DNA from 3 places in the Okibacterium endophyticum genome. Region 3 is predicted to be linked to each of the others. Evidence: predicted binding sites of a transcription regulator. Region 3 holds the regulator's gene; each other region holds the start of a gene.

Region 1 (6,880 bases), on a different contig from region 3:
GGCGGTGTCTGCGGTGTCGGTGAAGACGCCGCCGGTGGCCACGCTCAGGATCCTCGGGTCGACGCCGCCGGGGGATGTCGCAGGGGTGCCCATCGTCGCTCCAAGGTTTCGCATCATCGCAGAACCATTATGCACGACGCACAGTTCCGGGCTCACATACTGGCCTCTGGAACCCATGACTCGGGCAGGATGCCCAACTAGCCTCGGTTCAATCGAGGGCAACCGCCTCGTCACATCGCCGTCCGAGGAGGGACACGTTATGCAGAGCAGCATCCTCGAACCCGCCGGATCCCGCGTCCGTCCCGCTGACGCGGCCGAGTTGCGGCGCGCGTGGGGCAGGTTCGCCAGCGGTGTGACCGTGGTGCTCACCCGCGACGACGCCGGCGACGTGCACGGGATGACCGCCAACGGCTTCATCTCCGTCTCGCTCGATCCGCCTCTCGTCCTGGTGTCCGTCGGCGCCCACACGCGCACCCATGCGCGGCTGCTCACGCAGGAGCGGTACTCCGTCAGCGTGCTCGCCCACCACCACGCCGCTTGCGCTCTGCATTTCGGGGGCAGGCCGCAGGAGATCGCTCCCGCCGTGGACGAACTCGACGGCTTCCCGGTGATCCGCGACTCGCTCGCTCAGATGATCTGCCGCGTGGTCGACCGGCACACCGCAGGGGACCACACGCTCTTCATCGCCGAGGTGGAGGCGGTCGAGTGCACGGACGGCGTCCCGCTCGTGTTCAGCGGGGGGCGGATGTTCTCGCCGCTCGACGACGACAGTTGAAGCCCAGATGGCCGAGACGAGCCAGACGAGTGCGATCAGCCCGACGACCACCGACACCCCTGTAGCGGTGAGCTCGTCGTGCCGCCGGCTGACGGGCACAACGGGGAGGCCGCCGCGCAACGACGCCGGTGGACCACATCACCAACGGAAGGTACGCATCGCATGGATATCAGTTCTCTCACCGGTCGCGCCACGATGTCGAGGTATCAGATCCTGACAGTCGTTGTCGCGTTGTTCATCGTGATGGTCGACGGGTACGACTTCATCGTCGTCACCTTCCTCGCCCCGCTCATCACGACCGAGTTCGCAGCGGCGCCGGCACAGATCGGGATCCTCCTCGGGGGCTCGACCATCGGCATGGTCATCGGCGCCTTCACCCTGGCGCCACTCGCGGACCGCGTCGGACGCCGCACCATCACGGTCGTGAGCTTGGCGCTCGCGGCTTCGGGTATGCTCCTCGCCGCCTTCGCCCCGGGCATCGAAGCGCTCGTCGCGGCGCGAATCGCCACCGGGATCGGCATCGGCGGGCTGATGTCGTCGATCGGGGTGATCCTCAAGGAGTACAGTTCGCCGCGACGCCTCGGACTCGTGATGGGACTGTTCTCGGCCAGCTTCGGCTTCGGCGGGGCGCTGGGGGGCGCGTTGACCGGCCCGATCGTGCTGGCATCCGGCTGGCGAGCCGGGTTCATCGTCGGGGCTGTGCTCACCGGTCTCGCAATGGTGCTGGCGATCGTCGCGCTCGCCGAGTCCCTCGAGTTCCTGGCCACCCGAAAGAACGCTGACGCGCTCGAGCGGATGAACCGGGTCATCGGGCGGATCGGCGCAGCGCCTCTGCCTGCCCTTCCCGCACGAGTCGAGGCGCCGAAGGGCCGCCTGCGTGAGATCTTCGGCGCCGGCGTCCTTTCTCTGACGCTGTTGGCGATCGTCGGGTTCGCGCTGCTCCAGGTCTCGTTCATCTTTGTGACGACCTGGACGCCGCAGGCGGTGGCGATCGCGGGCGGTTCTCCGCAACTGTCGATCACGTCGTCGGTGTTTATGGGCCTCGGCGGCATCGTCGGCAGTCTCTTGTTCGGTCTCATCTCGAACTGGGTCAAGCTCTGGGTGCTCGGCACGGTCTCGACAGTCCTCGCGGGCGTCGCGCTCATCGGAGTCGCTGTGTCGACCAGCGCCGTCGGTGCCATCGTCGCCTTCGCTGTCGCCGGGGCGTTTATGGGCCTCGCCGGTGTGACGGGCTTCTACGCGCTGATCCCCGGACTCTATCCGGCGCACGCGCGAGCGTCCGGGTTCGGCATCGTCCTGGGTGTCGGACGCCTCGCCGCGATCATCGGTCCCGTCGCTGCAGGCCTGCTTCTCGAAGCCGGCTGGTCTCTCGCCGCGATCTACCTGCTCTTCGGGATTCCGGCCGTCGTCTCGGCGGTGTCGTTCGTCGCTCTCGGGATGCTGAGCGCTCGACGTGTCTCTGCGTCGCCCTCTGAACCGGCGCATCCGGTGACAGCGGCGGAACCCGCCTGAAGCGCTTGACCTGTTGCGGGCTGGGCTGTCGGCTGCGGTCGACGGCTCGGCCCGCAACCGCAGCGGCTGACAGCGCGTGAGCGCCGTTCCGCCCCTCGACGATCGTCAGAAGGTCCAGGTGGCGACGTGGCCAGCCGATCGGGCCAGCTCGTAGACTGGCGCTATGACCAGGACGCTCATCGCTGCGTCGGCGGACGACCCGCTCGAGCTGCTCGGCGCCCTGCGGTCGGCGCTCGACAGATCAGGCCAGGCGATCATGCCCGTCGTTGGCGCTCCGCCGCACCCGGACAGGGTCGGAACCGTGCCGCAACCCGTCGGCGTGGTGATCGCGACGTCCGGTTCGACGGGGGTGCCCAAGCGGGTCGCGCTCAGCTGCGACGCCCTGCTTGCCGGCGCCGGGGCATCCGCGACGACCATGGGCGGGCAAGGGCAGTGGCTGCTCGCGCTGCCCGCGCACTACATCGCCGGCCTGCAGGTGCTCGTGCGCTCGATCGCCGCAGAGACCGTGCCCGTTGTGCTGACGCCCGGGCGGTTCACGCCAGCCGACTTCATCGAGGCCTCTCGCGCCATGCGCGGTGAGCGCCACTACACGTCTCTGGTTCCCGTGCAGCTCGCGCGACTGCTCGAAAGCCGTTCGGGCGTCGCGGCCCTCAGGCGATTCGACGGGATCCTCGTGGGCGGGCAGGCAACGCCTCCGGCCCTTCGGGACCGCATCGAGCTGCTCGGGCTGCCGGTCTTCCGCACCTACGGATCGAGCGAAACGTGCGGCGGATGCGTCTACAACGGTGTTCCGCTGCCCGGCGTCCACGTGCGCATCACCGATGGGAAGATCGAGCTCGCCGGCCCGGTGCTCGCGGAGGGATACCTGGGTGATGACGCGCTCACCCGGGCGGTGTTCGTCGAAGACGACGGTCAGCGCTGGTACAGGACGGGAGACACGGGTGAGTTCGCCGATGGTGTGCTCCGCGTCACCGGTCGCGCGGACAACGTCATCGTGTCTGGCGGTGTGAACGTGTCGCTCGACCGTGTCGAGCAGGTGGTCCGCGGCATCAGGGGCATGAGCGAAGCAGTGGTGGTGGGCATGCCCGACGAGAGGTGGGGCGAGGTGCCGGTTGTGGTGGTCGCCGGTGCGCACCCGCGCTTCGAGGTGATCGCACAGACGGTGGCTGATGCTCTCGGCACGCCTTCGCGCCCGGCAAAGGTCATCAGCGTCGAGACGTTGCCGACGCTCGTCTCAGGGAAACCGGACAGGCACGAGATCGCCGCTCTCGCCCGCGAGGCGTGAGCACGCGGCGCGGCGCGGAAGCCGCCTGTGCCGTATCAGCCGAGAAGGCCGCATCAGCCCGCAAGCCGGTGCCCGCATCTGCCCGCAAGCCGGTGCCCGCATCAGTCGGGAATGCGAACCGCTATACACGAACGGGGCCGGGGAGCGTTCTCCCCGGCCCCGAACTCCCCTGGGCGATGCGTGCGGATGCGTGCGAGATCAAGCCTCTACGCGGCGCTGCTCTGACACCTCGACGGTCTCAGGCGAGTCGGTCGAGACGGCGATCTTGCGCGGCTTCGCCTGCTCGCTCACCGGGATCGTCACGCTGAGCACACCGTTCGTGTAGCTGGCCGTGATGTTCTCGGTGTCGACGCCCTGGCCGAGGTTGAGCTGCCTCAGGAACGAGCCGCCCGTCCGTTCGCGCGAGATCCACTTCACGCCGTCGCCCGCGGCGAGTGTGCGCTCCGCGCGAATGGTGAGCAGCTGACCGTCCACATCGATGTCGACCGAGCCGGGGTCGATTCCGGGCAGATCGGCGCTCAACACGTAGTGATCGCCGTCCCGGTAGAGGTCCACGGGCATCAGCCGAGGTCCGCGGCCCTCGAAGAGGGCGTTGGCGACACGGTCGAGGTCACGGAAAGGATCGAAATTCATTGCCATGTTCATCAGCTCCTTCTGGGTGAACGAGGGTGATTCTGACTCTGGTTCCTCAGTTGAGTGGATGTCGCTCAACTTGTCTTCAGATTAGCACTCGGCCCAGGAGAGTGCTAAGTGGTCTGTGCAGGCTTTGGGTGAACGTAAAGCATCTTCTGAGCGCTCTTGAAGGTCTCTGCCCGGTGTTCGTGAAACGCCAGAGGCGGCAGGGTCGAGGCGATCTGCCGTACAATCCAACGGGAACTGCAGGCGCCCGCACGGGCGTATGAACACAGACGGAGGCTGCCGAGTGGCGACGAAGCAAAAAGCGCGCAAAACCCGCAAGCGCACGGTCAGGAGCGGAAACCCGGCTGCCCGGCCGTATCGCGACATCCGCCCCGCAACGGCCAGGGACTGGATCGCCGGCGCGCGTCTCTTCACACTGCCGATGTCGGTCTCGCCGGTGCTGGTCGGCACCGGGGCGGCGATGGTCGCGAGTGATCCGGGGGTCTACCACTGGGTGCGCGCTCTCCTCTGCCTCGCCGTGGCGGTGAGCCTGCAGATCGGCGTGAACTTCGCCAACGACTACTCAGACGGTATTCGCGGCACCGACCGTGACCGCGTGGGGCCGTTCCGGCTCGTGGGAAGCGGCAGGGCGAAACCGAGAACGGTGCTCGTCGTCGCCCTCGTGTTCTTCGGGATCGCCGCTGTCGCAGGACTCGCGTTGACGGTTCTGACCCAGCAGTGGTGGTTGATCGCCGTTGGCGCCGCGGCCATTGCGGCCGCGTGGTTCTACACGGGCGGCAAACGGCCATACGGCTACTACGCGCTCGGCGAGCTCTTCGTCTTCGTCTTCTTCGGACTGGTCGCAACGGTCGGCACCACATTCGTGCAGGTGCTGACCGTGAACCAGGAGGCCTGGTTCGGGGCCGTCGCGGTCGGCTTGATCTCGGTCGCCACCCTGCTCACCAACAACCTGCGCGACGTCGCCCAGGACCGCGTCGCCGGAAAACGCACGCTCAGTGTGCTCGTCGGCCACGTGGCATCCCGTGTGCTCTACATCGTTTTTATACTCGTGCCCTTCGGCATCGCTGTATGGTTCGCGCTGTTCTATCCGATCGCCTGGCTGTCGCTGTTCATCCTGCTCGCCGCTCTTCCGGCCGCCATGATCGTCGCCACGGCGCGCACGGCGAAGGAGTTCGTGCTCGCGCTCAAGCTCACCGGGCTCGTGCAGCTGCTCTATGGCATCGTGATGCTCTGGGCGTTCTTCAAGTAGCCCCGGGTCTCAGGGGGTCAAGGCCTCGGTGTTCGTCATACGCCGTGTCGCGTCAGCGTTCGTCGTGGTGTGATTCTGCCGATCGCTCGCTCGGCTGTGCATCGTCTGCCGGGGCAGTCGTCCCGGCGATGTCGATCGCATCCTCGACATCTTCATCAGGGGACGATGGCGGGGTCTCGCGGTGTCTCACGGCATACAGGTCACGCGAAATGGCCTCGCGGGGCCGGCGCAGCACCAGGATCGACAGGCTCAGCCCGATCAGCGCGGCGGTCAGGGCGGCGATGTAGGGATTGAAACCGGTCGCGAGCAGCACCCCGAGCGGCACGATGAAAGCGAGCAGGCGGAGCACCGTGTAAGAGACGACGGGGGGAATGCGTTTCACCCGCCCAGTTTATGCCGCGAGTCTGTGCGCTTCGGCCGGTGGTGTTCCGCCGGTCTGCGGGCTGGTGTTCCGCAGAGCCGGGCTCACCGAGAGGGTGCTCCTCTTATGGCGACGGCCTAAGCAGCTGTGTCATCGCGCCTTTCCAGCGGCAGCATAACGGTGAAGACTGTTCGTCCCGGCCTGCTCTCGGCGGTGATCCGGCCTCCATGCGCCTCGACGATGGCTCGAGAGATGGACAACCCGAGTCCCGTGCTCCCCGCGTCCCTGTTTCGCGAGCTATCCCCGCGCGCGAAGCGTTGAAACAGCCGTTCCTGTGTGTCCGGGTGGATTCCCGGACCGTCGTCGACGACGCGGAGGACCGCGTGGTCATCGTCGTGACTCACCTCGGCCACCACTGTTGTGCCAGCCGGCGTGTGCATCCGCGCATTGGCGAGCAGGTTGACGACCACCTGGCGCAGACGGTTCTCATCGCCGGGGACCTCGATCTGCTCGTCGAGGTCGAGCAGCCATTCGTGAGTCGGGTCGGCGGCATGGGCATCGCTGACGGAATCGATGGTCAGCATCGTCAGGTCCACGGGATCTCGACGCAGATGTTGGCCCGCGTCGAGACGGGCCAGAAGCAGCAGGTCCTCGACGAGAGAGCTCATGCGGACCGCTTCGGCCGAGATCCGCTCGAGCGATCGTTCCTGGGTCGTCGTCATCGGGGCGTTCTCTCTGCGGGAGAGCTCGGCGTAGCCGCGTATGGAGGCGAGCGGCGTGCGGAGCTCATGGCTCGCGTCTGCGATGAAACGGCGCAGCTGTTCCTCGCTGTTCTGGCGGGACACCAGCGCCGACTGAACATGACCGAGCAGCGTGTTGAGCGACGACCCGACGCGGCCCACCTCGGTGTCGGGATCGGTGTCCTCCTCCGCCACGCGTTCTGGCATTCTCACCTCGCCGGCTGCAAGCGGACGCTGTGCAACGCGCTCCGCTGTCGACGCGACACGTTTCAGAGGACGCAGCGCTCGTGTGATGAAGAGGACAGCGCCGACGATCGCT
Region 2 (6,880 bases), 760 kb from region 3:
CCGGGTGAGCCTTGTCGAGGTGCCAGTCGGTGTCTGTGGTGCCGATCAGCCAGTGACGACCCCAGGGAATCACGAAGAGCACACTCTTCTCGGTGCGCAGGATCATCCCCATGTTCGACTGGAAGCGGTCGCGGGGAACGACCAGGTGGACGCCCTTCGAGGCGCGCACCTTGAACTGCCCGCGCTCCCCCACCATCGACTGCGTGTCGTCCGTCCAGACACCTGTCGCGTTGACGACCTGTTTCGCGCGAACCTCGAAATGCTCGTCCGTCTGCAGATCGTGTGCCTTCACACCGACCACACGCTGACCGACCTTGAGGAACCCTTCCACGCGCACCCTGCTTGCCGCGTGGGCTCCATAGAACGATGCCGTGCGAACCAGCGATGCGACATACCGTGCATCGTCGACCTGGGCGTCGTAGTAGGTGAGCCCGCCGACGAAGGCGTTGCTGCGGAGCGACGGAATCGACCGCGCGATCTGCCGCTTGCTCAGGTGACGGTGGTGGGGAACACCGGGGGGTCTCCCACCCGTCCAGCTGAAGAGGTCATAGAGCAGCATGCCGGTGCCGATGTAGAAGCGTTCGATGACCGGCTTCGTCAGCGGGTAGAGAAAGCGCACGGGCTTGACGAGATGCGGGGCGATGCGCTGGAGCAGCAGACCACGCTCGATGAGGGCTTCTCGAACCAGACCGAAGTCGAGCTGCTCGAGGTACCTGATGCCGCCGTGCACAAGCTTCGACGAACGGCTCGACGTGCCGCTCGCCCAGTCACGCGCCTCGAGGATGCCCGTGGACAGTCCGCGCGTGACGGCATCCATGGCGCTGCCTGCGCCCACGATGCCTCCGCCGACCACCAGAACGTCGAGTTCCTTCGACATCATCGCCTCGATGGCGGCGACGCGTTCAGCCGGCCCCAGCTTGCTCGATCGTGCAACGGTGTTCGGCTTCGTCATCACTGCCTCCCCTGGCGCGACCACCGGCCAACGCCCGCAATCGTGCATGGTGACAAACGGTCACCGCGTTTTCTCTGACGTTATTACACGCAGTATGGCGCCACAACCACTTCGACCTTCTGGAACTCCTTGATGTCGGAGTAGCCGGTGGTCGCCATCGACCGCTTGAGCGCGCCGACCAGGTTGACCGTTCCATCGACGGCGGTCGCCGGCCCGTAGAAGACCTCTTCCAGTGTTCCCACCTGCCCGACCTCGACGCGCCGCCCCCGGGGAAGCTGGGGGTGATAGGCCTCTGTGCCCCAGTGAAAGCCGCCGCCAGGGGCATCCGTCGCCCTGGCGAGGGTCGTTCCGAGCATCACGGCGTCTGCACCACAGGCGATCGCCTTCACGATGTCGCCCGATGCACCCAGCCCGCCGTCTGCGATGACGTTCACGTATCGTCCGCCGGACTCGTCGAGGTAGTCGCGCCTGGCGCCGGCGACGTCGGCCACGGCTGTCGCCATGGGTGCGTGGATGCCGAGGGTCGCCCTGGTCGTCGTCGCCGCGCCGCCGCCGAAGCCGACGAGCACACCCGCAGCGCCGGTGCGCATCAGGTGCAGCGCCGCGGTATAGGTGGCCGCTCCCCCGACGATGACGGGCACGTCGAGCTCATAGATGAACTCCTTGAGATTGAGCGGCTCCTGGTTCTGCGAGACGTGCTCGGCGGATACTGTTGTTCCGCGGATCACAAAGAGGTCCACACCCGCCTCGACCACCGTCTTATACAGCTCTTGCGTTCGTTGCGGCGAAAGCGCTCCAGCCACCGTCACACCCGCAGCGCGGATCTCGGCCAGCCGGGCGGTGACGAGTTCAGGCTGGATGGGCGCGAGATAGATCTCCTGCATACGACGTGTCGCCTGATCGGGGGCAAGATTCCTGATCTCGGCGAGGAGCGGCTCCGGATCCTCGTACCTGGTCCACAGGCCTTCGAGGTCGAGAACGCCCAGCCCGCCGAGCTGACCGATCATGATCGCGGTGGTCGGCGAGACGACCGAATCCATGGGCGCCGAGATGAATGGCGTGTCGAACTGGTACGCGTCGATTCTCCACGTCACCGAGACATCCTCAGGGTCACGCGTTCGCCGCGAGGGAACGATGGCGATGTCGTCGAATGCGTAGGTGCGTCTCGCGCGCTTGGCGGCGCCGATCTCGGTCTGCATGTTCACCGAACAAGCCTATCGTCCGCGTCGGCGGGGTGCCGTCGGATGAGGACAGCAGGGGTCAGCGTGTGTAGTTCGGCGCTTCGACGACGATCTGCACGTCGTGCGGGTGCGACTCCTTGAGCCCCGCCGGTGTGATGCGGACGAACTTTCCCTTCGCCTTCAGCTCATCGATCGTGCGGGCGCCGACGTAGAACATCGATTGCCGTAGGCCGCCGATCAGTTGATACGCGACCGCCGAGAGCGGCCCTCGATAGGGGACCTGGCCCTCGATGCCCTCTGGAATGAGTTTGTCGTCTGTGGGCACATCGGCCTGAAAGTAGCGGTCCTTCGAGTACGAGGTCTTCTCGCCGCGTGTCTGAAGCGCGCCGAGCGAGCCCATTCCGCGGTAGGTCTTGAACTGCTTGCCGTTGACGAACACGAGCTCGCCGGGGCTCTCATCTGTTCCGGCGAGCAGCGAGCCGAGCATCACCGTGTCTGCACCGGCCACGAGCGCCTTCGCGATGTCGCCCGAATACTGCAGGCCGCCGTCCGCGATCACCGGAACACCAGTTTCGCGTGCGGCCAGCGACGCCTCGTACACGGCGGTGATCTGAGGGACGCCGACGCCGGCGACGACACGGGTTGTGCAGATCGATCCTGGGCCCACCCCGACCTTGACGGCATCCGCACCGGCATCGATGATCGCCTGGGTGCCGGAGCGCGTCGCGACGTTGCCGCCGATCACGTCGACGCCTGCGAACGCCGGATCGGACTTGAGCTTCTTGATGATGTCGAGCACACCCGCGGAATCGCCGTTCGCGGTGTCGACGACGAGCACATCGACACCGGCGTCGAGCAGAGCCGTCGCGCGCTCCCACGCGTCGCCGAAGAAGCCGATCGCGGCTCCCACACGCAGGCGGCCCGCGTCGTCCTTGGTCGCGAGGGGGTATTTCTCGCTCTTGTCGAAGTCCTTGACGGTGATGAGCCCCTTGAGCCGGCCCCTGTCATCGACGATCGGAAGCTTCTCGATGCGGTGCTGGGCGAGAATCGCTATGGCGTCGTCGGGGCTCACGCCGACAGGCGCCGTGTAGAGGGGCGTCTTCGTCATCACGTCGCGCACGAGCGTGGTGCGTGTCTCGAACGGGGCGACGAACCTCATGTCGCGGTTCGTCACGATGCCGATGAGCACCCCGTCGTCGTCGACGACCGGCAGCCCTGAGACCCTGAACTGCCCGCACAACGCGTCGACCTCGGCGACCGTGGCATCCTGGGTCGTGGTCACCGGGTTCGTGATCATGCCGGACTCGCTCCGCTTGACGCGGTCGACCTGCTCCGCCTGATCGGCTATCGAGAGGTTGCGGTGCAGAATGCCGATGCCGCCCTCTCTGGCCATCGCGATCGCCATGCGGGACTCCGTGACCGTGTCCATCGCGCTCGAGAGCAGGGGCATCGACACGCGGATGCGACGGGTCAGGCGCGAAGTGGTGTCTGCTTCGCTCGGAATGACATCCGTGTGCCCAGGCAGCAGAAGCACGTCGTCATAGGTCAGTCCGACGAATCCGAACGGGTCTGGCTGTTCCATTGCATCCCTTCACAGCGGCGAAAGCCCTCTCGGGCCCGCGCTGCAACGACCCGGACGGCCTGCACACGCGGTACTTAATCGTAACCGTGCTCCGGCTTCGGTTATGCCCGCGTCGTTGAATCGTGCAGCCGACGTTGAGGAACGATCGGAAAGCCGGGTGGAGCCGGCGGTCAGGCGCGCATGCCCGATCGAGGCACGCTCTCACCTCAGGAGCGCACGCGACGGCGCCCGTGCTGCGCGTGCACCACCATGTCGACCATCAGCACCACCAGCGCAACCCAGACGAGCCCGAACCCGACCCACCGTTCCGTCGGCATCGGCTCGTGCAGAATCGCAACACCGATGATGAACTGGATCAGCGGGGCGAAGAACTGAATGAACCCCATATAGATCAGCGGCAGGCGGCGCGATGCGGCGGCGAACAACAGCAGCGGAAGGGCCGTGACGACCCCCGTGCCGATGAGCAACAGTGTGTGCCAGGTGCTCACCGTGCCGAAGACGAGGCCTGGGCCCATGGCGACGACGACGAGTTGCACGATCGCGACAGGAGTGAGCCAGGCGGTCTCAAGGGTCAGTCCGGAGATGGCATCGACGCGCGGACCGACCCGCTTCTTGATGTACCCATAGAACCCGAAGCTGAACGCCAGGGTGAGTGCGATCCACGGCACACTGCCGTGCGCCGCGGTGAGTACGATCACGGCGACCATACCGATCCCGATGGCGATCCACTGCACGGGACGCAGCCTCTCGCGCAGAAGAATCACACCGAGGAGCACTGTGACGATCGGGTTGATGAAATAGCCGAGAGAGGCCTCGACCACCTGTCCACTGAGAGCGCCGTAGATGTACGTCTGCCAGTTGATGAAGATCAGCACACCGGCCAGCGCCATGGTGAACAGGATCTTGGGCTGCTTCAGGAGCGCGGCGAACCGTGTCCACGCCCGCGTCACGGCGATCAGGATCGCGCAGAAGACGAGAGAGAACACGATCCGCAAGGCGACGAGTTCTACGGCTCCCGTCGGAAGCGCCGCGATGAAATACAGCGGCAGGACTCCCCACAGGCCGTACGCACCCACCGCGTAGAGCATGCCGCCGCGAGAAGGGCGAGAGGTGGTGCCCGAGTTCAGTCCGATATCGACGTCAGCAGGATCGCTTGGGCTTGGCACTCCTCGATGCTACTCGCGACGGCGTGCACCAGACGCCGCGAGCCAGACCCCGCGAAAACACGAAAACGCCCGGACGGCCACAGCCGTCCGGGCGTTTCTCAGCGTGTCGCGGTTCAGCGAACCACAACCGCGAGCACGTCGCGTGCCGAGAGAACGAGCAGGTCGTCCCCGCCGAACTTGACCTCGGTGCCGCCGTACTTCGAGTAGATCACTCGGTCGCCGACGGCAACGTCGAGCGGAATGCGGTTGCCGTTGTCGTCGATACGGCCGGGGCCGACGGCGACGACTTCACCCTCCTGGGGCTTTTCCTTGGCAGTGTCAGGAATGACGAGACCAGAAGCAGTCGTCTGCTCTGCCTCGACCTGCTTGATGACGATGCGATCCTCGAGCGGCTTGATGGAGACCGACACGGTTGACCTCTTTCTTGACTAAGACTTGAGTTAGCACCCTCACACCGAGAGTGCTAATGCCAGTTTAGGGATCCGTTGGCACTCGTGCAACGTGAGTGCCAATCGTGTCGACCGGGTGGCGCATTCACGCGTCTATGTCTGGCATCTCTCCCCGCAGCGAGCGGCATGATGAAACGGAGGCATCCGACATGCCTTAGGTTGGCTGGGTGGACAAAGCCGAGCTTCTCACCCTGCTGACTCCCGAGGGCCTGCGGCTCATCGACGAGATCGATCCCACGGCAGCTGCCGCAGACGTCGTCGCAGCCGTTTCTCGGCTCAGAAGCCAGGGACACTCTCCCGAACTGGTGGCGGCCGCGCTCACCCAGGCGCGCCTTCGACGGAAGGCGACCGCGAAATTCGGCGAGTTCGCCTCACGCATGCTGTTCACGGAGGCCGGGCTCGAGCAGGCCACGCGGTTGTCAGTGGCGTCACTGCACGCAGGCCGGATCGCGCGGGCCGGCTTCTCGTCCGTGGCTGATCTCGGGTGCGGCATCGGGGCGGATTCACTGGCCCTCGCGGGCATCGGGCTCACGGTGACGGCCGTCGAGCACGATGAGGTGACGGCCACGCTCGCCAGCTACAACCTGGCTCCGTTCGAATCCGCGCGCGTTGTGCATCAGGACGCCGAGTCGTTCGACGTGAACCACGTCGAGGCCGTGTACCTGGACCCGGCGCGCCGCACGTCCGGTCACACCAACACGTCGAGGCTCACGCGGCCTGAGGACTACACACCGTCGCTCGTGTTCGCCTGGAGTCTCGCTGCGCAGAAACCGACGGGTGTGAAGCTGGGCCCGGGCTTCGACCACACGCTGATTCCAGACGACTGCGAAGCACAGTGGGTGAGCGTAGACGGAAGCGTCGTCGAACTCGGTCTCTGGTTCGGTGCGCTCGCCCGCGACGGCATCCGTCGTTCTGCAGTCGTTATGCACCGGGACGGCACCCACGAGATCAGCGGACCGGGGAACAGCGAAGACGTCGATGTGCGCGAGCTCGGTGAATACCTCTACGAACCGGATGGCGCGGTGATCAGGGCCAGGCTGATCGGTGACCTTGCGAGAGACCTCGGGGCCGGGATGGTGAGCGACAGGATCGCTTATCTCACCGGTGACACCGATGTCTCAAGTCCGTTCGCCACCCGCTTTCGCGTTATCGAGCGGATGCCGTTCGACGAGCGGGCGATCAAGCGGCGTTTGCGAGAGAACGGCGTCGGCGCGCTCGAGGTCAAGAAGCGCGGTGTCGACATCGATCCTGCGCAGTTTCGCAAGCGGATGTCGCTGGCCGGTTCTGCCACGGCCACCATCGTGCTCACGCGGGTCGGCGGGCGTCACGCGGCGTTGCTCGTCGAGCGTGCCTGACCCGACCCGCGAGCACATCGTCGAGCCCGCCTCTCGGTGGTCGAGCCTGTCGAGACCCCCACGGTGACGAACCCGCCACCCCTCTCGGTGGTCGAGCTTGTCGAGACCCCCACGGTGTCGAGCCCGCCACACCCCGCGGTGGTCGAGCCTGTCGAGACCCCCACCGGTCGAGCCCCTCGGTGGTCGAGCTTGTCG
Region 3 (6,880 bases):
CTGTTCAGTCCAACGCCAAGCAACACTTAAGGAACGCGTGAGCCCCCAAGCCGTCACGGCACTCGAGCCTGCCGCCACCGACCCGGCGTCGATTCGCAACTTCTGCATCATCGCGCACATCGACCACGGAAAATCGACTCTCGCCGACCGGATGCTGCAGATGACCGGCGTCGTATCCGATCGCGACATGCGGGCCCAGTATCTGGATCGTATGGACATCGAACGAGAGCGCGGCATCACGATCAAGAGCCAGGCCGTGAGGATGCCGTGGAAGCTGGGCGAGCGCACGTTCGCGCTCAACATGATCGACACCCCCGGTCACGTCGACTTCACCTATGAGGTCTCGCGGTCGCTTGCCGCGTGCGAGGGCGCGATCCTGCTCGTCGACGCCGCACAGGGGATAGAGGCGCAGACCCTCGCGAACCTCTATCTCGCCCTCGAGAACGACCTCGAGATCATCCCGGTTCTCAACAAGATCGACCTGCCGGCTGCAGACCCGGACAAGTATGCGAAAGAGCTCGCCAGCCTGATCGGCGGGGATCCTGACGACGTCTTGCGTGTGTCGGGGAAGACGGGCGCCGGCGTCGAGGAGCTTCTCGACAGGGTGGTGGAGCGCGTTCCCTCCCCGACAGGAGACGCAGACGGGCCCGCTCGCGCGATGATCTTCGACTCGGTCTATGACACCTATCGTGGCGTCGTGACCTACGTGCGGATGATCGACGGTCGTCTGACTCCTCGCGAACGGATCCAGATGATGTCGACGCGCGCCACCCACGAACTGCTCGAGATCGGAGTCTCGTCGCCCGAGCCGACCCCGACGAAGGGACTGGGTGTGGGCGAGGTCGGGTACCTCATCACCGGTGTGAAAGACGTTCGCCAGTCGAAGGTGGGTGACACCGTCACAACCGCCTCGAAGCCGTCGACAGACCCGTTGCCGGGATATACAGATCCGAAACCGATGGTCTTCTCCGGGCTTTACCCCATCGACGGCGGCGACTACCCCGATCTGCGCGAGGCGCTCGACAAGCTGAAGCTCTCTGACGCCTCGCTCAACTACGAGCCAGAGACGTCGGTGGCGCTCGGCTTCGGGTTCCGGTGCGGGTTCCTCGGCCTGCTCCACCTCGAGATCATCACGGAACGCCTTGAACGTGAGTTCGGGCTCGACCTGATCGCGACGGCGCCGAGCGTGACCTACGAGGTCACCACCGACGACAAGAAGACGGTCACCGTCACCAACCCGAGCGAGTTCCCCACGGGCAAGATCGCTTCTGTCTCTGAACCGGTCGTCAAGGTGGGGATCCTGGCGCCGAAGGACTTCGTCGGCACCATCATGGAGCTCTGTCAGAGCAGGCGGGGCAGCCTGCTCGGCATGGAGTACCTCGGCGAGGACAGGGTCGAGTTGCGGTACAGCATGCCGCTGGGCGAGATCGTCTTCGATTTCTTCGATCATCTGAAGAGCCGCACCCAGGGCTACGCCTCGCTCGACTACGAACCCATGGGTGAGCACGAGGCAGACCTGGTGAAGGTCGACATCCTGCTGCAGGGCGAGCAGGTCGACGCGTTCAGCGCGATCGTGCACCGCGACAAGGCGTACGCCTATGGTGTGCTGATGACGGAGCGGCTGAAGAAACTGATCCCCCGGCAGCAGTTCGAAGTTCCGATCCAGGCTGCGATCGGCGCGCGTATCATTGCTCGCGAATCGATCAGGGCGATGCGCAAGGATGTGCTGGCCAAGTGCTACGGCGGTGACATCACCCGAAAGCGCAAGCTGCTCGAGAAGCAGAAAGAGGGCAAAAAGCGTATGAAGATGGTCGGCAAGGTCGAGGTTCCCCAAGAAGCCTTCATCGCGGCTCTTTCCGGCGACACCGAGAAAAAGGGCGCTGAGAAGAAAGAGAAGAAGTAGGCCATGCGTCGCAGCACTTTCGAAGACGAGCCGGTCGATTACGCGGCGGTCGGGTCGACCCAGGCGTCTGATCTGATGCAATATCCCCCAGAGGGGTTCGTGCCGTTCGAGCAGTCTCTCAGGCTCGGCAGCGGCGAGGAACGATTCGGGCAGGCGTCTGCGTCGCTGCTCAGCTGGTCGGTTCAGAAGGCGAGCGGGGTGCAGGTGAGCGACCTGCACACGGCGACGGGCCCGCAATACGGAGGAGTCCGCTTCGCCGAGGACGGCACGGCTCTCGAGCCGATTCCCGTGTCGACGGAGCAGAAGTACGCCGAAGACGGCACACCGTATGTCACCGCCGGCACAACGGCGAGCATCCATGGCCGTGTCGGACGATTTAACGTCGACGCACGTGTGCGTGTCGTCTACGTCATCGACGAGCCTCGCACCGTCGCCTTCGCCTACGGAACCGTGCGCGGACACCGGGTGAGCGGTGAGGAGGCGTTCATCCTCGAACACCGCGACGATGACTCCGTGTGGTTCACTGTCCGCGCCGTCAGCCGCCCTGTCACGTGGTATTACCGCCTGATTCCGGGACTCGCAGGCATGCGGCGCAAGAGACTGGCGACGACCTACCTCAGGGCGCTCTCGCCCCTGTGGTCTTCGCCGACGGCCTGATGCCGGGCGCGCTTCCTCTCGCCGATCCCGCACCAGACGACGGCTTGCTGCCCGCGAGCGTCGAGCACGGAGCTGTCGACCGCAGCCTCGGGGTGTATGTGCACGTTCCGTTCTGCCGGGTTCGATGCGGGTACTGCGATTTCAACACCTACACGGCGACAGAGCTCAGGGGTGCAAAGCAGTCCGCCTACGCCGACGAGGCAGCCGCCGAGATTCATCTCGCGGGGCGTGTGCTCGGTGCGGTGATCTCGACACCCAGGCCGGCGAGCACTGTCTTCTTCGGTGGCGGCACCCCCACTCTTCTGCCCGCCGCCGATCTGGTGAGCATGCTGGGGGCGGTCAGACACACCCTCGGCGTCGACGATGACGCCGAGGTGACCACGGAGGCGAACCCGGACTCCGTGGACCGGAGGTACCTGGATGCCCTCGCCGAGGCGGGGTTCACCCGTGTGTCGTTCGGCATGCAGTCGGCGGTGCCGCACGTTCTGAACACTCTCGAACGAACACACGATCCCGACAACGTGGCCAAGGTCGTCGGCTGGGCGAAGGCGGCGGGCCTTCAGACAAGTGTCGATCTGATCTACGGAACACCGGGGGAGCGTCTCGAGGACTGGGAGCGCTCGGTGCAGGCCGCCGTCGAGCTCGAGCCCGACCATATCTCTGCGTACGCGCTCATCATCGAGGACGGAACGAAGCTTGCGCGGCAGATCCGCAGGGGCGAGGTGGCGCAGCCGGACGATGATCTGCAGGCCGACATGTATGAGCTGGTCGACGGCGAGCTCGAGTCTGCCGGCTACGCCTGGTACGAAGTCAGCAACTGGTCGACCGGCGATAAGACGATATCCCGTCACAATCTCGCCTATTGGACGGGTCAGGACTGGTGGGGCGTGGGTCCAGGAGCACACAGCCACATCGGCGGGGTCCGCTGGTGGAACGTCAAGCACCCGGCCGCTTACGCCCAGCGCATGTCGGCGGGCCTGTCGCCTGCCGCGGGCCGGGAAACCCTCGACGACGGTGTGCGTGCCCTCGAGCGCGTGCTGCTCGAGAGCCGAACCAGAAAAGGGCTCGCGATCGACATCCTGACGAGCGAGGGGCGTCGTGCGGTGGCCGGCCTGATCGCAGAGGAGCTCGTGAACGCACAAGCCGCCCTGCGCGGCCGAGTCGTGCTGACCCTGCGAGGGCGGCTGTTGGCGGATGCCGTTGTGCGACGGCTCACCGACTGAGGACTACTACTTGATCATGCGGATCGCGAAGAAGTAGCGATAGGGCTCCCCATTGTTGACCTTCACTCCGGCGATGATCGCAAAGATCACACCGAGAATCCACGGCACATAGACGAGGAAGAAGAAGAGCCCGGCGATCCCGAAGGTGATGACTGTCAGAATGGTCATCAGGATGCCGAGACCGATCGAGAAGATCGCGACGGTGATCTGAAAGTTCAGGGCTTCTTTCGCCTCTTGGTTGGTGAACGGCCCCCGGTCTTTGAACACGAGCCAGATGATCAGCGGCGGGACGAAGCCGAGAACCCCGCCGAGGTGCCCCCACATCGCCCACTGCTTGTCCTGCTCCGGCGTGAGCGGGTATCCGCCGGGCTGCTGCCCGGCATATTGCTGTCCCTGGTACGGAGGCTGCTGACCTTGGTACGGGGGTTGCTGCCCCTGGTAGGGAGGCTGCTGCCCCTGGTACGGGGGTTGCTGCCCCTGGTAGGGAGGCTGCTGCTGCCCCTGGTATGGGGGCTGCTGCGGCGGGGGCGGTGCCTGACCAGCCGCGGGCTGCGGCGGAGGGACATCGCCGGAGGGCTGCTGAGGCTGTCCGCGAGTCGGGTCCTGAGGGGGCTGCGCCTGAGGGTCGGTCATGGCCGGTCCTTTCAATCGGTTGCGCGTGCGATGTGACGCGACGTCTTCGGTGTCTTCGCGAGCGAATGTGTGCAGCTGCCGACGACGTAGACCAACGCTACTGCCTCGGATCGGCGTGAGGCAATGACCCAGAGCCGCGTGGCGCGGGGTAGAATTGGCACTCAGGGTTGTCGAGTGCCAGACATCCGCGGAACTGGCGGTCGACACACGGATGCACGGGAGGTCAGGTCATGAGTACCGTTTCAGACCGCGGTCTCGCTGTGTTGCGAGCCATTGTGCACGATTACGTCGCGAGTCGTGAGCCCGTCGGGTCTAAAGCCATCGTCGAGCGGCACGCCTTCGGAGTGTCGGCAGCGACCATTCGCAACGATATGGCGCTTCTCGAAGAAGAAGAACTCATCGCGGCACCGCACACGTCGTCCGGGCGCGTGCCCACAGACAAGGGCTACAGGCTTTTCGTCGATCAGCTCGCTGATCGACGGCCGCTGAGCAGCGCACAACGACAGGCGATCGAGACATTCCTGGGCGAATCCCTCGGTATCGACGACGTGCTCGCCAGAACCGTCCGGCTGCTCGCACAGATCACCGGTCAGGTCGCCCTCGTCCAATACCCGTCGTTCGCCAGGGCTCGCGTGCGCCACATCGAACTGGTCTCACTCACAGAGACGAGATTGCTGACGGTGCTCATCACAGACAACGGGCGGGTCGAGCAGCGAGTCGTCGAACTGTCGAAGCCCGTCGAGACGCAGTCCCTCGACGATCTCAAATCTCGTGTCAACTCTGTGCTCGTCGACACGAGTGTCGCTCAGGCGGCCGAAGCGCTCGACGGTGTTCGTGTCGAAGCCGACCATCCCGATGAGGAACTCGTGACGCACGTCGTCGATGCGATCGTCGACGAGCTGAGGGAGTATCGCCATGACCGCTTGGTGATGGCCGGCGCAGCGAACCTCGCTCGAACCGAGGACGACTTCCACGGCAGCCTCTTTCCCGTGCTCGAAGCGCTCGAGCAACAGGTGCTGCTGCTTCGCCTGTTCGCCGAGATGCAGGCGGACCAGCACGGTGTGTCGGCGAGCATCGGGCGCGAGAACGCCTCATTCGGGTTGGGGGACACCTCCGTTGTCGCGAGTAACTACAGCCTCTCATCTGGCGAGCTCGCCCGACTCGGCGTGCTCGGCCCGACCAGGATGGACTATTCGGGAAATATGACGGCGGTGCGGGCGGTTGCACGTTACCTGTCGAGGCAGTTCGGCGACGACTGACCACTGCATGCGTAGCTCGACGCGTTGAATCAGCGGCGGCCCTTCGAGCCAAGGGGCCGCCCACTCTGACGAAAGGCCCTTGGTGGCAGACCACTACGAAGTCCTCGGGGTATCACGTGATGCCTCCGCCGATGAGATCAAGAAGGCGTACCGTCGTCTTGCGCGCGAGCTGCATCCGGATGTCAATCCCGAGGCCGACGCCTCTGAGCGGTTCAAGGCCGTGACGCATGCGTATGACGTGCTGAGCGACCCCGAGCAGCGCCAGCGCTATGACATGGGCGGGGGCAACGGCGGTCTCGGCGGACAGGGATTCGGTGGCTTCGGAGACATCTTCGAGACGTTCTTCGGCGGGCAGTCGCAACAGCGAGGACCCCGTTCGAGGCGGGAACGCGGCGAAGACGCACTGCTTCGCGTCGAGGTCGACCTCGACGAGGTCATCTTCGGAACGCATCGGGACATCGACGTCGACACGGCTGTGCTGTGCGACACCTGCAAGGGGTCGTGCTGCCAGCCGGGAACCGCACCCGTGACCTGTGACATCTGCCATGGAACCGGGCAGATACAGCGTGTCGCCCGTTCGCTGCTCGGCAATGTGATGACCTCGTCTCCCTGCGGCACCTGCCGCGGGTACGGAACAGTCATCGCGACTCCGTGCGTCACGTGCCAGGGCCAGGGCAGAGTCCGTGCACGCCGCACGGTGTCCGTCGACATTCCAGCCGGTGTCGAGACGGGCCTTCGATTGCAGATGCCGGGCAGCGGAGAGGTCGGCCCCGCCGGTGGCCCGAACGGTGATCTCTACCTCGAGATCAAGGTGAGGCACCACGAGGTTTTCAGCCGGAACGGCGACGATCTTCTGTGCACTCTCGAGGTGCCGATGACCGATGCCATTCTCGGAACGACGACAACGCTTCACGCGCTCGACGGCGACGTCGAGATCGAACTCAAACCGGGCACGCAGAGTGCCGAGGTCATCACCGTGAGGGACCGCGGCGTCACGAAGCTGCGCGGCTCCGGGCGCGGCGACCTGCGGATCGGTGTCCAGGTGGTCACACCGACACGTCTGGATCACAAGGAACGTGAACTGATCAAGAAATTCGCGTCTGGGCGCAAGCAGAACGGCCCACAGCTCGGCACCTTCCAACAGGGACTGTTCTCGAAGCTGCGCGACCGTTTTCTGAGCTGAGCTCCCCGCATGAGCACACTCT

The links. Region 3 encodes HrcA, which represses chaperone genes, less so after heat shock. Its sites were predicted from a motif close to TTNGCACTCGNNNNNNNCGAGTGCNAA; they were not measured.
Region 1: the regulator HrcA is predicted to act here: its motif matches at 4,296-4,322, upstream of ACYVF5_RS09330 (Hsp20/alpha crystallin family protein).
Region 2: the regulator HrcA is predicted to act here: its motif matches at 5,367-5,393, upstream of groES (co-chaperone GroES).

What each region holds. Positions count from the first base shown of each region.
Region 1 covers NZ_BAAGXA010000006.1:156,103-162,982, reverse strand. Annotated here, with positions in the region: gene ACYVF5_RS09350 (PucR family transcriptional regulator) at 1-117, opposite strand, end outside; gene ACYVF5_RS09345 (flavin reductase family protein) at 260-775, shown strand; gene ACYVF5_RS09340 (MFS transporter) at 938-2,287, shown strand; gene ACYVF5_RS09335 (AMP-binding protein) at 2,451-3,572, shown strand; gene ACYVF5_RS09330 (Hsp20/alpha crystallin family protein) at 3,771-4,211, opposite strand; gene ACYVF5_RS09325 (1,4-dihydroxy-2-naphthoate polyprenyltransferase) at 4,471-5,460, shown strand; gene ACYVF5_RS09320 (DUF4229 domain-containing protein) at 5,513-5,842, opposite strand; gene ACYVF5_RS09315 (sensor histidine kinase) at 5,959-6,880, opposite strand, start outside.
Region 2 covers NZ_BAAGXA010000005.1:237-7,116, reverse strand. Annotated here, with positions in the region: gene ACYVF5_RS04230 (glycerol-3-phosphate dehydrogenase/oxidase) at 1-952, opposite strand, end outside; gene ACYVF5_RS04225 (GuaB3 family IMP dehydrogenase-related protein) at 1,036-2,151, opposite strand; gene guaB (IMP dehydrogenase) at 2,213-3,715, opposite strand; gene rarD (EamA family transporter RarD) at 3,922-4,881, opposite strand; gene groES (co-chaperone GroES) at 4,995-5,291, opposite strand; gene ACYVF5_RS04205 (class I SAM-dependent methyltransferase) at 5,498-6,685, shown strand.
Region 3 covers NZ_BAAGXA010000005.1:762,767-769,646, forward strand. Annotated here, with positions in the region: gene lepA (translation elongation factor 4) at 38-1,903, shown strand; gene ACYVF5_RS07900 (DUF1990 family protein) at 1,907-2,560, shown strand; gene hemW (radical SAM family heme chaperone HemW) at 2,560-3,783, shown strand; gene ACYVF5_RS07910 (DUF4870 domain-containing protein) at 3,790-4,416, opposite strand; gene hrcA (heat-inducible transcriptional repressor HrcA) at 4,647-5,675, shown strand; gene dnaJ (molecular chaperone DnaJ) at 5,758-6,858, shown strand; gene ACYVF5_RS07925 (16S rRNA (uracil(1498)-N(3))-methyltransferase) at 6,868-6,880, shown strand, end outside.